Regions from separate parts of the Duganella hordei genome, predicted to be linked through region 2. Evidence: predicted binding sites of a transcription regulator. Region 2 holds the regulator's gene; the other holds the start of a gene.
The links. Region 2 encodes sigma-54, which starts transcription at its own class of promoters, with help from an activator protein. Its sites were predicted from a motif close to TGGCANGNAANCTGCTTT; they were not measured.

Region 1 (7,049 bases), on a different contig from region 2:
GGACTCAATACATTGGGCGGTGCGCTGGTACTGACCAGTAAATCCGGCAGGAGCCATCCTGGCCTGGATGCCGGCATATCGGCCACCAGCAATGGCCAGCGCCGCGCGGACCTGGCCTACGGATACGACAGCGGCGAACGCTGGAACGCTTTCATCGCCGGCACGGCCTTCAATGACAAGGGCTGGCGCGACCAATCCGATGGCCGGCTGGGGAATATCTACGGTAAGTTGGCGGGCGTCGCGGGCGACAACGACTGGAGCATAGCCCTGCTGGCAGCCCGCAGCCGGCTGATAGGAAACGGCCTGCTGCCTGATGGCCTGTATCAGGAGAACCGCCGCGCCGTCTATACCGCGCCCGACGAGACACGCAACCGCCTGCACCAGATTGTTCTCGGCATGACGCACCGCTTTGACGAAGACACCGAGCTGGCGATGTCGCTCTACGCGCGCAACAGCCGCCGCAGTACCGTCAACGGCGACATCAACGACAACTACGTTGAAGGCGAAAGCCGGTATCCCGCTTCCTACAACACCACCGAGACCCGGCAGAACAGCCAAGGCTTCAGCACCCACTTCAGCATGAACGCAGGCGCCCACCAGCTGGCGATGGGCCTGAGCTTCGACCGCAGCAGCGTGGATTTTGTGCAGTATGAGCAGGAGGCCAGCTTTGCCGACGACCGTTCGGTCATCATGGATGCCGGCCGGGAGCGCCAGGCTGGATCATCTGTCGACGGCCGTTCGCGCGCGGCTGGCCTGTACGCGGCCGACACCTGGACCGTGGCGAACAGCACCTGGTTGACCGCGTCGGCGCGCTACAACCAGGCCAGCGTCAGCAACCAGTTACGCCGCGACGAGGAGCCGCAGCCGCGCGAGACCTTCAGCTACCGCAAGCTCAATCCCGCCATCGGTGTTGCGCGCGGCATGGGAGCCGGCTGGACGCTGTTCGTCAATCTGTCGCAGAGCAACCGGGTACCGACGGTGATCGAACTCGGTTGCGCCGATCCTGCGCAGCCATGTCGCCTGCCTGTCGGCCTGCAATCGGATCCCTATTTGAAACAGGTGGTGTCGCGCACCGCGGAAGCCGGCGGTCGCTGGCAGGGCGCGCGCGGCGACATGGTGGCGGTGTCGGTTTACCGCATCGTGAATCGTGACGATATTCTGTTCCGCAGCGCGGCGTTGGCGCAGCAGGGTTACTTTTCCAACTTCGAACGCACGCGCCATCAGGGCGCCGACGTGAGCGCCAGCCGTCGTTACGGTCCGTGGTCCGCGCGCCTGAGCTACAGTTATCTGGATGCAGCCTACGATGCGGAAGGCGACCTGTTTACCGGCGTTCGCAATGTCCACGTCACGCCCGGAACCCGTCTGGCGGGACTGCCTCGTCATACCTTCAAGCTGGGTGTGGAGTGGAGCCCGGCGCAGGCGTTGACGCTGGGCGCGGACATCATGGCGATGTCGGACATGAGCACCCAGGGCAATGAGGACGGCAAGGCTGCGCCGCAAGGGACTGACTGGCGCATACGCGGACATGCGTTACTTGGGGTGCACGCCAGCTACCAGCCCGCGCCGAAATGGGAATGGTACGCGCGCGTGACCAACCTGGCCAACCGGCGCTACGAAAGCTTTGGCGCGGTCGCGACCGACATGTTCCCAAACGGCGCGCTGCTGCAGCCTGGCGGCGAGGCGGATCAAGCTCGCTTTGTCGCACCCGGCGCGCCACGTTCGGTGGCGGCCGGACTGCGTTATCGCTTCTAGAACCGTTTAGAATTGATACTGGGCGCTCGCGCCCAGCAGCCAATTGCGCCCAGGCGCTGTCTCGTAATAGCGCTTGTTGGTGTCGCCGACGATCAGCGAACCGACGTACTGCCTGTCCAGCAGATTGTTCCAACGCACGAACTGCTTGAAGCGCCAGCCTTGCCATTGCTGGCTGGCGTTGACACGCGCATTGAGCACGCCATAGCCCGGCGCCGGTTTGTCGGCGTTGGCGTCTTCCGCATAGATCCTGCTGCTGGCGACCGCTTCCAGCGAGGCGCCGAAACGGTCCGCGCCGTCTTTCCAAGCCAGTTCGCCGTAAGCGTTCGCATTCGGTACGCCCGGCAGGCGGCTGCCTTCCAGCACCGTGCCGAAGCCCCGGTCGTAGACGGCGCGCAGGCTCGTCAGCGCCATGCGCGTGCTCAGGCCATAGCGCCAGGAGCTGTCGAGCGACAACTCCATCCCCTGACGCAGCGTGCGGCCGGCGTTGCGGTAGCTGGTGCGGCCGCCGCTGCTGCTGTCGACCACCAGTTCGTCGCGGGTACGGACCTGGAACACCGCAGCGTTGATGCGGGTCTGCTCGCCCAGGCGAGCCTTGATGCCGGCTTCCAGGTGGGTGCTTTGCGCCGGTTGCAGACGGAAGTTGAAGCCGCCGCCGGTGCCTGAGTAGAACAGCTCATTGAGCGTCGGCGTCTCGAAGCCGCGTGCGGCGCTGGCGTACACGTTCAGCCCCGGCGTCAACTTGTACAGCAATCCCAGTACCGGTGTGGTGTGGCTGTAATCGAGGCTGCCGCTGTCGTTGCCATTGCCGAGGAAGTGGTCGTCAACGGAAATCTTCACGCTGCTGTGGCGCAGGCCCGCACTCAGCATCCACGCGCCGGCTTCCCACTCGGCTTGTGCGTAAGGATCGAGGTTGGTCACTTTATCGTTCTCGTCGCGCCGCAGCGCGCCCTTGACACCGAACTGTGTGCCGATGAAGTTTTCATAGCCTTTGCGCGCGTCGCTGGAGCGGCCGTACTCAACACCGACGGTGGTACTGAGCTTGCCGCCCGCCAGTTGGCCGACGTGCAGCCAGTTCAGGTCCGTGCCGTAGAAATCGCGGTCGAAATCGACTACGCCGCCGGAGTGTGTGGCGGGCGCCTGGAAGGCCTTGGAGAACGCCTGGTACTGGATCACGCCGCGATTGCCGCCGTAAGCGGTGACGCGCATACGGTCTTCGCCGAATCGCTGCTCCCAGCTGGCGCCGATCTGCTGATGGTCGATGCTCTTGCGGGTGTTGTAGCGGTCTGCCAGCGTGCGTTTCGGCGTTTGCGTGTCGGTGGTGTCGATCTCGCCGGCGCGCGGATCACGCTGGTAGGTGGCCCAAGTGACGCCCAGCGCGTCTTGGGTGTCGTCCTGGCGCAGCGCATTGGAGACGATGGCCAAGGTGGCGCCTTCCACCGGCGCCAGCGTCAGTTTGGCGTAGACTTGGTCGCGGGTGGCGGCGCTGTGGGCGCGGTAGCCGTCGGTCTCGAAGCGCGAGGCGTCCAGCACATAGCCGATGCCGGCCTGCTTGCCTTGGGCGTTCAGGTCGGCCTTGCGGCTGCCATAGCTGCCTGCCGTGAGCGTGGTTTCAACCGATGGCGCGCCTTCGCCCTCGCGTGTGAACAGCTGGATCACACCGCCGGAGTGGTTGCCGTAGATGGCGGAAAACGGCCCGCGCAATACCTCGATACGCTCGGCCATGTCGAGATTGAAGGTGGCGGCCTGGCCTTGGCCATCCGGCATGCTGGCCGGGATGCCGTCGGCGATCAGCCGCACGCCGCGCACCCCGAACGCCGAGCGGGCGCCGAAGCCGCGTGAGGATATCTGCAGGTCCTGTGCATAGTTCTGGCGGTTTTGTGCCACCAGGCCGGGCACCGCCGCCAACGCCTCGCTGGCGTTGACGCGCGCCTGGCCGTCGCGGATCCGCGCGGCGTCGATCACGTCGATCGCGGCGGGCATGTCGAACACAGTGTGGCCTACGCGGGTGGCGCTGACCACCACCACGTCAGGCGGAACGCCGGCTTCCTCGGCGGCCATGGCGCCGCTGCCAAGGGCGAACAGCGCCGCCACCGCATTCAAGGGGAAAAGGGATTGCTTCATGTTGTCTCCGTTTTGGTCAGTGTTATATCGGACCAGTAAGCAATATACCTGCCATCCGGTTTTTATGCGTGGCATGGCGATTGCAACGGTATGGGTATTTTCTGAAAGGCGACTCCATGAACAGCTCCCGCATCCTTCTATCTTTGCTCCTCCTGCTGGCCGGCCCGGCATGGGCAGCGCCTCTGGCCTACGTGCCGAATGAAAAATCAGGAACCGTCAGCGTGATCGATACGTCCACCGATAAAGTGCTGCGCCAGATTGCCGCCGGCAGGCGGCCGCGCGGTATCGCCGCCGATCCGGCGGGCACGCGCTTGTTCGTGACCGATGCCGCCAGCAACGCGCTGCTGGTGATCGATACCGCCAGCGGCGACGTGGTGCGCAGCATCGCACTGGGCAAGTCGCCGGAGGGCGTGGGCGCGTCGGCGGACGGCCGCTATGTCGCCGTGGCGGTCGAGGAAAGCAATAGCGTCACGCTGATCGACGCCCGCAGCGGCGAGGTGCTGGCCGATATTCCGGTGCGGGGCAAGAATCCCGAGCACGCCGTGTTCAGCCCGGACGGACGCTGGCTGCTGGTCAGCGCCGAGGAGGCGGAGCAGGTCGACGTGATCGATGTCGCGGCGCGGCGCCAGAGCGGCTCCGTCGCCGTCGGCCTGCGCCCGCGCGGCATGGGTTTCAGTCCGGACGGCGCCCGCGCCTATGTGGCCTGCGAGCTGGCCAACGCCGTGTATGTGGTCGACATGGCGACCTTGGCGGCGGTAGCGCGCATCCCCGCCGGCAGGAACGCCAACGGCATCGCGGTGCATCCGAACGGCCGCATGGTCTACGTCTCGAACGGTATCGATGCCAGCGTGATGGCGATCGACACCGCCACCAATGCCGTAGTGGCCACCGTCGCCGTCGGCAAGCGGCCCTGGAACATGGCGCTGACGCCGGACGGCGCCAGGCTGTACGTGGCCAACGGCCGCTCGAACAGTGTTTCCGTCATCGATACGGCCGGCGCCGTCAAGCAGCCGGACATTGCCGTCCGCGAGCTGCCTTGGGGTGTGGTGATCCGCTGATCCCGCTGCTCCATCGGCACACACCTGTTCCAAAGATGAACAGTTGACACACGGCCGCGACAGGCCGTAGCACCCTCGCCGCACGGTATTCCCCTGTATGAGCGGTGCTGGCACGGTGCTTGCGAAAAGGAGAGGGCGCAGTACCCACCGCCGCTACGCTTTACAGCGGCCTCATAACCACAGCAGAAAGAGGACGACATGAATCTCGCAGACATCAGCAAACTGGGCGTTGCCAATCCATTCAAACAACGCTATGACAACTACATCGGCGGCAAGTTCGTCGCGCCGGTCAAGGGCGAATACTTCGGCAACGTCACGCCGATCACCGGCCAGGTATTCTGCGAAGTGGCGCGTTCCACCGCCGAGGATGTCGAGCTGGCGCTGGACGCCGCCCACGCCGCCAAGGACGCCTGGGGCAAGACCTCGCAGACCGAGCGCGCCAACATCCTCAACAAGATCGCCGACCGCATGGAAGCCAACCTGGCGTTGATCGCCACCGCCGAAACCATCGACAACGGCAAGCCTATCCGCGAAACCACCGCCGCCGATATTCCGCTGGCGATCGACCATTTCCGCTACTTCGCCGGCTGCATCCGGGCCCAGGAAGGCTCGGTGGCACAGATCGACGCCGAAACCTATGCCTACCATTTCCATGAGCCGCTCGGCGTGGTGGGCCAGATCATTCCGTGGAACTTCCCCATCCTGATGGCGGTGTGGAAGCTGGCGCCCGCGCTGGCTGCCGGTAACTGCGTGGTGCTCAAGCCCGCCGAACAGACTCCCGCCTCGATCATGGTGCTGCTGGAAGTGATCGGCGACCTGCTGCCGCCGGGCGTGCTGAATGTGGTGAATGGTTACGGCCTGGAGGCCGGCAAGCCGCTGGCGTCGAACAAGCGCATCGCCAAGATCGCCTTCACCGGCGAGACGGGAACCGGGCGCCTGATCATGCAGTACGCCGCACAGAACCTGATTCCCGTCACGCTGGAACTGGGCGGCAAATCGCCGAACATCTTCTTCGAGGATGTCATGGACGCCGACGACGCCTTCTTCGACAAATGCCTCGAAGGCTTCGCCATGTTCGCGCTGAACCAGGGCGAGGTGTGCACCTGCCCCTCGCGCGTGTTGATCCAGGAATCGATCTACGAAAAATTCATCGAGCGCGCGCTGGCCCGCGTGGCGGCGATCAAGCAGGGCAATCCGCTGGACGCCAGCACCATGCTGGGCGCGCAGGCCTCGCAGGAGCAGCTGGAAAAGATCCTGTCGTACATCGACATCGGCAAGCAGGAGGGCGCACAGCTGCTGGCGGGGGGTGGGCGCAACGTCCAGGGCGGCGACATGAAGGATGGCTACTACGTGCGTCCGACCGTGTTCAAGGGCGACAACTCGATGCGCATCTTCCAGGAGGAGATTTTCGGACCGGTGGTGTCGGTGACCACCTTCAAGGACGAAGCGGATGCGCTGCGCATCGCCAACGACACCTTGTACGGCCTGGGCGCCGGCCTGTGGACGCGCGACGGCTCGCGTGCCTTCCGTGTCGGTCGCGCCATTCAGGCCGGCCGCGTCTGGACCAATTGCTACCACCTGTATCCGGCCCACGCCGCGTTCGGCGGCTACAAGCAGTCGGGCATCGGCCGCGAGAACCACAAGATGATGCTGGACCACTACCAGCAGACCAAGAACCTGCTGGTCAGCTACAGCCCGAACGCGCTGGGCTTCTTCTGATCATGAACCACGTCATCGCCCGCGTCACGGCAACTCCGGCGGCGCTCGACATGATCGCCGCCCTGCGCCGCCGGCATGGACCGTTGATGTTCTTCCAGTCCGGCGGCTGCTGCGACGGCAGCGCGCCGATGTGTTACCCGGCGGGAGAGTTCGACGTCAGCGACACCGACGTCTACCTCGGCAATCTGGACGGGACGCCGTTCTACATGGGGCGCGAGCAGTTCGAGTACTGGGAGCACACCCAGCTGATCATCGACGTCGTCGTGGGGAACGGCGGCATGTTCTCGCTCGATAACGGCACGGGCAGGCGCTTCCTGACCCGTTCGCGCCTGTTCAGCGACGAGGAGCTGGCGCTGTTGCATCCGCCGGCATAGCAGCACACCGAAGCAAAAACCAAAA
Region 2 (7,049 bases):
CCTGGTGCTTGAATTCGGTTTCGGAAATCAGCATGCCGGCCACGAAGGCGCCCAGCGCGAGCGACAGGCCGGCGCGCTCGGTGATCCAGGCCGCGCCCAAGGTGATCAGCAGCAGGTTCAGCATGAACAGTTCCTGCGAGCGCCGCTTGACCACGATGGTGAACCAGGTGCGCACCAGCTTCTGGCCGAAGAACAGCAGCAGCGCCAGCACGATGACGGCCTTGACGCCGGCCCAGGCCAGCGTCTCGACCAGCGCGTCCGGCCGCTGGCCCAGCGAGGGGATCAAGATCAGCAGCGGCACCACGGCCAGATCCTGGAACAGCAGGATGCCGATGATCTTGCGGCCGTGCTCGCTTTCCAGCTCCAGCCGCTCTGTCAGCATTTTTGACACGATGGCCGTCGACGACATCGCCAGCGCGCCGCCCAGCGCAAACGCGGCCTGCCAGCCGATATGGATGTCGGCCGGCAGCTGGGTGGCGAGGGCCCAGCCGAACACCATGGTCGCGACGATGGTCAGCCCCACCTGCGCCATGCCCAGCCCGAACACGATGCTGCGCATGGCCAGTAATTTGGGCAGGGAGAATTCCAGCCCGATGGAGAACATCAGGAACACCACGCCGAATTCGGCCAGCGAGTGGGTCGCCTCGCTTGATTCGGCCAGGCCCAGCGCGTGCGGGCCGATCAGGATGCCGACGGCCAGGTAGCCGAGCATGGGCGGCAGGTGCAGCATGCGGAAAGCGACGACGCCGAGCACCGCGCTTCCCAGCAGGATCAGCGTTAATTCCAGCGGCGTAAACGTCATGTCAACATAGCCAGTAAAAAAATATAATTTCGTTGTTTGTGGGCCGATGCGGGGGTTATGTTGTGACTGGCAAGTTTTTTGCTTTCTCAATTCGGCTATACTTGGGCATGAGTGTAACCCATGAAAAAACAATGCTGAAAGCTTTTGACGCAAAAATGGCCGCCCACGCGCTGCGCCTGGCCCGCGATACGCTGCAAAACGAAGCGGAGGCGATCGCCGCCCTGAATGCCCGTCTGGAGACCGACGATAGTGTCGTTCAGGCAATTTCCCTGCTGCTGAACTGCAAGGGCCGCGTGGTCGTGTCAGGCATCGGCAAGTCCGGCCATATCGGCCGCAAGATCGCCGCCACGCTGGCCTCGACCGGCACGCCGGCGCTGTTCGTGCATCCGGCCGAAGCGGCCCACGGCGACCTCGGCATGGTCACCGCCGACGACGCCTTCATCGCCATCTCGTATTCCGGCGAAAGCGCCGAGCTGATGACCATCCTGCCGGTGGTCAAGCGCATGGGCAGCAAGGTCATCGCGATGACCGGCAAGCCGGGCTCCAGCCTGGCCGACATCGCCGACGTCCACCTGAACGTGGCCGTGGCCAAGGAAGCCTGCCCGATGAACCTGGCGCCGACCACGTCGACCACCGTCACCTTGGCGCTGGGCGACGCCATCGCCGTCGCGCTGCTGGACCTGCGCGGCTTCAAGGAAGAGGATTTCGCCCGCTCGCACCCGGGCGGCGCGCTGGGCCGCCGCCTGCTGACCCACGTGCGCGACGTCATGCGCAGCGGCGACGCCGTGCCGCAGGTGACCGCCGACGTCAAGCTGACCGACGCGCTGCTGGAAATCACGCAGAAGGGCATGGGCATGACCGCCATCGTCGACGCCGACGGCAAGCCGGTCGGCGTGTTCACCGACGGCGATCTGCGCCGCATGATCGAGAAGGTCCAGGACTTCAGCAAGGTCATCATCCGCGACGTGATGCACGCCAACCCGCGCTCGATCTCGCCGGAAAAGCTGGCCGTCGACGCGGTCGCCGTGATGGAGCAGTACCGCATCAACCAGATGCTGGTGACCGACGCCGACGGCAAGCTGGTCGGCGCGCTGCACATCCACGACCTGACCCGCGCCAAGGTGATCTGATGACTGAATTCACGTATGTCGAACGCGCCGCCCGCGTCAAGCTGATGATCTTCGACGTCGACGGCGTGCTGACCGACGGCAGCCTGCACTACGGCGCCGAGGGCGAGGCGCTGAAGACCTTCAACGTGCACGACGGCCTGGGCATCAAGCTGCTGCAGGAAGCCGGCGTACAGACCGCCATCATCAGCGCGCGCACGTCGCCGCAGGTGATCAAGCGTGCCGCCGACCTCGGCATCGCCCACCTGCACCAGGGCGGCCACGACAAGCTGACGCCGTTCAACGCGCTGCTGGAAAAGACCGGCCTCACCGCCGAGCAGGTAGGCTTCATCGGCGACGACGTGGTCGACCTGCCGATCTTGACGCGCGTCGGCTTCGCCGTCGCCGTGCCGAACGGCCGCGCCGAAGTGCTCGAGCGCGCGCACCACACCACCGTCGCCGCCGGCGGCCGCGGCGCCGTGCGCGAAGTGTGCGAACTGCTGCTGCACGCGCAGGGCAGCTACGAGCGCGTGATGGCGCAGTTCCTGGTTTGACGGGGATCAGTCATGCGTAAAAGAACAGCCCACCGCTGGCAGCTGACCGTCATCATGGTCGTCGGCGTGTTTGTCGCCGTCGGCAGCTTCTGGCTGGTGCAGGTGGTCAATCAGGCCGGCCAGGAAGCACAGGCCGACCAGCACCGCAACGAGCCGGACTACATCATCGACCGCTTCAGCCTCGTACGCATGAACAAGGCGGGCCAGCCGGCCTACATCATTTCCGGCGACAAGCTGACCCACCGTCCGGTCGACGACGCTTCCGACATCGACAAGCCTTACGTGCACAGCCTGGCGGGCAACCAGCCGCCGATGAATATCCATGCCGATACCGCGCATGTCGACCAGGGCAATACGCGGGTCCAGCTCAATGGTAATGTGGACGTCGTGCGCCCGGCCACGCCGCAAGCGCAGGCGATGCGCATGACGACCCCGGCGCTGACCGTCTTCCCGGACGAGGAAAGAATGGAAACCACGGCGCCGGTCGCGCTGGAAATGGGCAACGCGACGGCCAACGGCGTCGGCATGAAGGCCAACAACGCCACCCGCCAGGTGCAACTGGGCGGGCGCGGGCAACTGACCGTGCCGCCGCGCGGCCATTGAAAGAACCAATGATGAAGAATGGAATGATGATGAAAAAACTGATCCTGACGGCCGCGATGCTGCTGATGGCGGCTGGCGCGGCCCATGCGGAAAAAGCCGACGCCAACAAACCGACCAAGATCGATTACGACGATCTGCAGATCGACGACGTCAAGCAAATCAAGACGCTGATCGGCAACGTCGTGCTGACCCGCGGCACCTTGCTGATGAAGTCGCCGAAGGCGGTCGTGACGACCGATCCGGAAGGCTATAACTTTGTCGTGTTGACCAGCACCCCGGGCACGCTGGCCACCTTCCGCCAGAAGCGCGACGGTGCCGGCGACCAGTGGGTCGACGGCGAAGCCGAACGCATCGAGTACAGCGACAAGACCGACCTGGTCAAGCTATTTTCCAAGGCCAAGGTGCGCCGTCTCGAAGGCGGCCGCCTGAGCGACGAGGTCGACGGCGAATTCATTTCCTATGACAGCCGCAAGGAACAGTTCGCGGTCAAGAACACCGTCACCGGCGAGAGCAAGCCGGGCGCCGGCCGTGGCACGATGGTGATCCAGCCGGCGATCCGTCCGGCGGCGCCTGCAGCCTCGGCGCCTGCCGCCTCCGCCACCACGCCTACGCCGGGGAAATAAATGGAACCATCCTGCGGTAGCACCCTGATCGTCAAAGGCCTGCAAAAGACTTACGGCAAGCGCCAGGTCGTGCACGACGTTTCGCTGCAGGTCGAGTGCGGCGAAGTGGTTGGCCTGCTGGGCCCCAACGGCGCCGGCAAGACCACCTCGTTCTACATGATCGTCGGCCTGGTGCCGTCGGACGCCGGCACCATCGACATCAGCGGCACCGACATCTCCAGCCTGCCGATCCACCGCCGCGCGTCGCTGGGGCTGTCCTACCTGCCGCAGGAAGCGTCGGTGTTCCGCAAGCTGACCGTGGAAGAAAATATCCGCGCCGTCCTCGAAATCCAGAAAGTGGACGGCAAGCCTTTATCCAAGGCTGCAATTGATGAACGGCTCAATACCCTGCTGGCCGATTTGCAGATCGAAAAGCTGCGCGAAAACCAGGCGCTGTCGCTGTCGGGCGGCGAACGCCGCCGGGTCGAGATCGCGCGCGCGCTGGCCACCAATCCGCGCTTCGTGCTGCTCGACGAACCATTCGCCGGGGTCGACCCGATCGCCGTCATTGAGATCCAGCGCATCGTGCGCTTCCTCAAGGAACGCGGCATCGGCGTCCTCATTACCGATCACAATGTGCGCGAGACGCTGGGCATCTGCGACCGCGCGTATATCATCAACCAGGGCACGGTATTGGCTTCAGGCCGGCCAGACGACATCATCGCCAATGAGTCGGTGCGTCGCGTGTACCTGGGTGAACACTTCAGGATGTAGCCTTACCCCATGAAACAGTCATTGCAACTGCGCACGTCGCAGCACCTCGCGCTGACACCTCAGCTGCAGCAGTCGATCCGGCTGCTGCAGTTGTCCACGCTGGAGCTGCACCAGGAACTCGAACAGCTGCTGACCGATAACCCGCTGCTGGAGCGTCTCGACGACCCGCTGGACCGCTCGCTGCGGCTGCTGTCGGACGGCGCCATCAGCCAGCAGGCCCCGGTCGGCGACGCGCCGCCGGAAGGCCCGCCCAACGCGCAGGAAGCGCCGGCCGCCGACGCCGACAACTACGACGGCCCCGCCGCCGACACCGAAAGCACCAGCAGCGACGCCGACGTCGACTGGAGCGACGCCGGCCGCAGCAAGGCGCCCGACGACGAGGACGCGCGCCCGCAGCTCGAAGCCAACCACTGCACGCTGCGCGAGCACCTGATGGAACAGATGCGCGTGACGGTGCTGGAAATGCGCGACCGCGCGCTGGTCGAGCTGATCATCGACGCGCTCGACGAAAACGGCTACCTGGAGGAATCGCTGGAGGACATCCACGCCCGCCTGCCGGAGGAACTGGAACTGGACATCGACGAACTGCAGACCGCCTTGTCGCTGCTGCAGAGCTTTGATCCGATGGGCGTGGGCGCGCGCAACGCGTCCGAGTGCCTGGCGCTGCAAATCAAGCGCTTGCCGGGCGTGCCGATGGTGACGCGGCGCATGGCGCTGGCCATCGTTGAAAACCATCTGACGTGGTTTGCCCAGCGCGATTTCAACAAGCTGAAAAAAGCGCTGCTGTGCGACGACGAGGATTTGCGCGAGGCGCAAACCGTGATCCGCCAGTGCAATCCGCATCCCGGTTCGGCGTTCGCGTCGGACGTGTCCGACTACGTGGTGCCGGACGTCATCGTCAAGAAATCGCGCACCGGTTGGCAGGTCAGCCTGAACAACGACGTCATGCCGCGCCTGCGCGTCAACGCCATGTACGCCAACCTGCTCAAGCAGGGAAAAGGCGAGGGCGCGATGGGCGCGCAGCTGCAGGAAGCCAAGTGGCTGATCAAGAATATGCGCCAGCGTTTCGACACCATCCTGCGCGTCGCCCAGGCGATAGTAGAAAGACAAAAGAACTTTTTCTCGCACGGCGCGGTTGCCATGCGCCCCCTTGTGCTTCGCGAAATTGCTGATACACTGGGTTTACACGAGAGTACTATTTCTCGGGTAACAACTCAAAAATACATGCTGACCCCGCACGGCATGTTTGAGTTGAAATATTTCTTTGGTAGCCATGTCGCCACCGAAGCGGGAGGGGAAGCAAGTTCGACGGCGATACGCGCACTCATCGTGCAATTGACAGGAGCAGAAGACCCGAAAAATCCTTTATCCGACAGTAAGATTGCGGACATGCTGGGAGAACAAGGCATGGTGATTGCGCGACGAACTGTTGCCAAATATCGCGAAGCGTTGAAAATCCCGCCAGTCAGTCTCCGCAAGTCTTTGTAGTTACTTGGTTCCTGCGCGCCCGGTAGTAATGGGCCACGCACTAACCGTAAGAAGCGACATCATCTTTAGGAGTGTGTATGAATCTCACCATCAGTGGACATCATCTCGAAGTGACCTCGGCCATCCGTGAATACGTGCAGAACAAGCTCGAACGCGTCACACGCCACTTTGATCAAGTGATTGATATTGCTGTCATTCTGACTGTAGATAACCTTAAAGAGAAAGAGAAACGCCAGAAGGCTGAAATCAACCTGCGCATGTCGGGTAAAACCGTCTACGTGGAAAGCCTGTCCCAGGACCTGTACGCCGCCATCGATACGCTGATCGACAAGCTGGATCGGCAGGTCATGAAATACAAAGCCAAGGTCCAAGAGCACGGCCACGATGCGATCAAGCATCTCCCGGATAGCTACGAACCCGCTGCCGCCGCCCTATAACAACGGCCCCGGCACCACTCGACTAAGGGCGCATCGGCGCCCTTTTTTGAGGTAAGATAGTTAAACGTTTAACTTGATGAGCCCTCCCATGAAATCTCACCTGATTGCCAGCACGTCATTGCTTGGCCTGCTCGCCACCGGCGCGGCGCTGGCGTGCGAAGCGCCGCCGCCGGCCCGCATCGACATCGACGCCAACAGCTACTACTCGGACGCGCACCATTCCGTCATCGATCCGGTGCTACGGGCGCGCAACATCGCCAACACCAAGCCGATCGAAGACTTCCTGGCCGAGGTGGCGAAGGGCGCCACCGCCTACCAGCTCGACCCCAAGGCCAACGCGGCCGACGGCGCCTGCGCGCTGACCTGGCTGGCCAGCTGGGCCGGGCAGAAGGCCATGCTGGGCAAGCTGTCCAGCGAGCAGGCCTACTACGTGCGCAAGTGGACGCTGGGCGGCATGGCGCTCAGCTACGCGCGCCTGAAGCCGGCCGCCGGCGCCGCGCAGCAGCAGGCCATCGAAGGCTGGCTCAAGACGCTGGCCGACGCCACGATGGCCCACTCCGATGCGAAGAAGGGCGGCCGCAACAACCACTACTACTGGGAAGGCCTGGCCGTCACCGCGGTCGGCGGCGTGACGGGCGACCAGCGCTACCTGGGCTGGGGCCGCAAGGTGTTCGACCACGCGA

Region 1: a site for sigma-54 is predicted at 5,040-5,057, ahead of adh (aldehyde dehydrogenase). Genes of this name have one in related genera too.

Annotation. Positions count from the first base shown of each region.
Region 1 is NZ_BPWI01000034.1:8,665-15,713, reverse strand. It holds gene ABWW33_RS32370 (TonB-dependent receptor) at 1-1,752, shown strand, start outside; gene ABWW33_RS32365 (TonB-dependent receptor family protein) at 1,759-3,873, opposite strand; gene ABWW33_RS32360 (beta-propeller fold lactonase family protein) at 3,990-4,931, shown strand; gene adh (aldehyde dehydrogenase) at 5,130-6,650, shown strand; gene ABWW33_RS32350 (DUF779 domain-containing protein) at 6,653-7,024, shown strand.
Region 2 is NZ_BPWI01000026.1:7,755-14,803, reverse strand. It holds gene ABWW33_RS30830 (monovalent cation:proton antiporter family protein) at 1-802, opposite strand, end outside; gene ABWW33_RS30825 (KpsF/GutQ family sugar-phosphate isomerase) at 934-1,932, shown strand; gene ABWW33_RS30820 (KdsC family phosphatase) at 1,932-2,462, shown strand; gene lptC (LPS export ABC transporter periplasmic protein LptC) at 2,475-3,065, shown strand; gene lptA (lipopolysaccharide transport periplasmic protein LptA) at 3,089-3,688, shown strand; gene lptB (LPS export ABC transporter ATP-binding protein) at 3,689-4,441, shown strand; gene ABWW33_RS30800 (RNA polymerase factor sigma-54) at 4,451-5,929, shown strand; gene hpf (ribosome hibernation-promoting factor, HPF/YfiA family) at 6,007-6,366, shown strand; gene ABWW33_RS30790 (alginate lyase family protein) at 6,455-7,049, shown strand, end outside.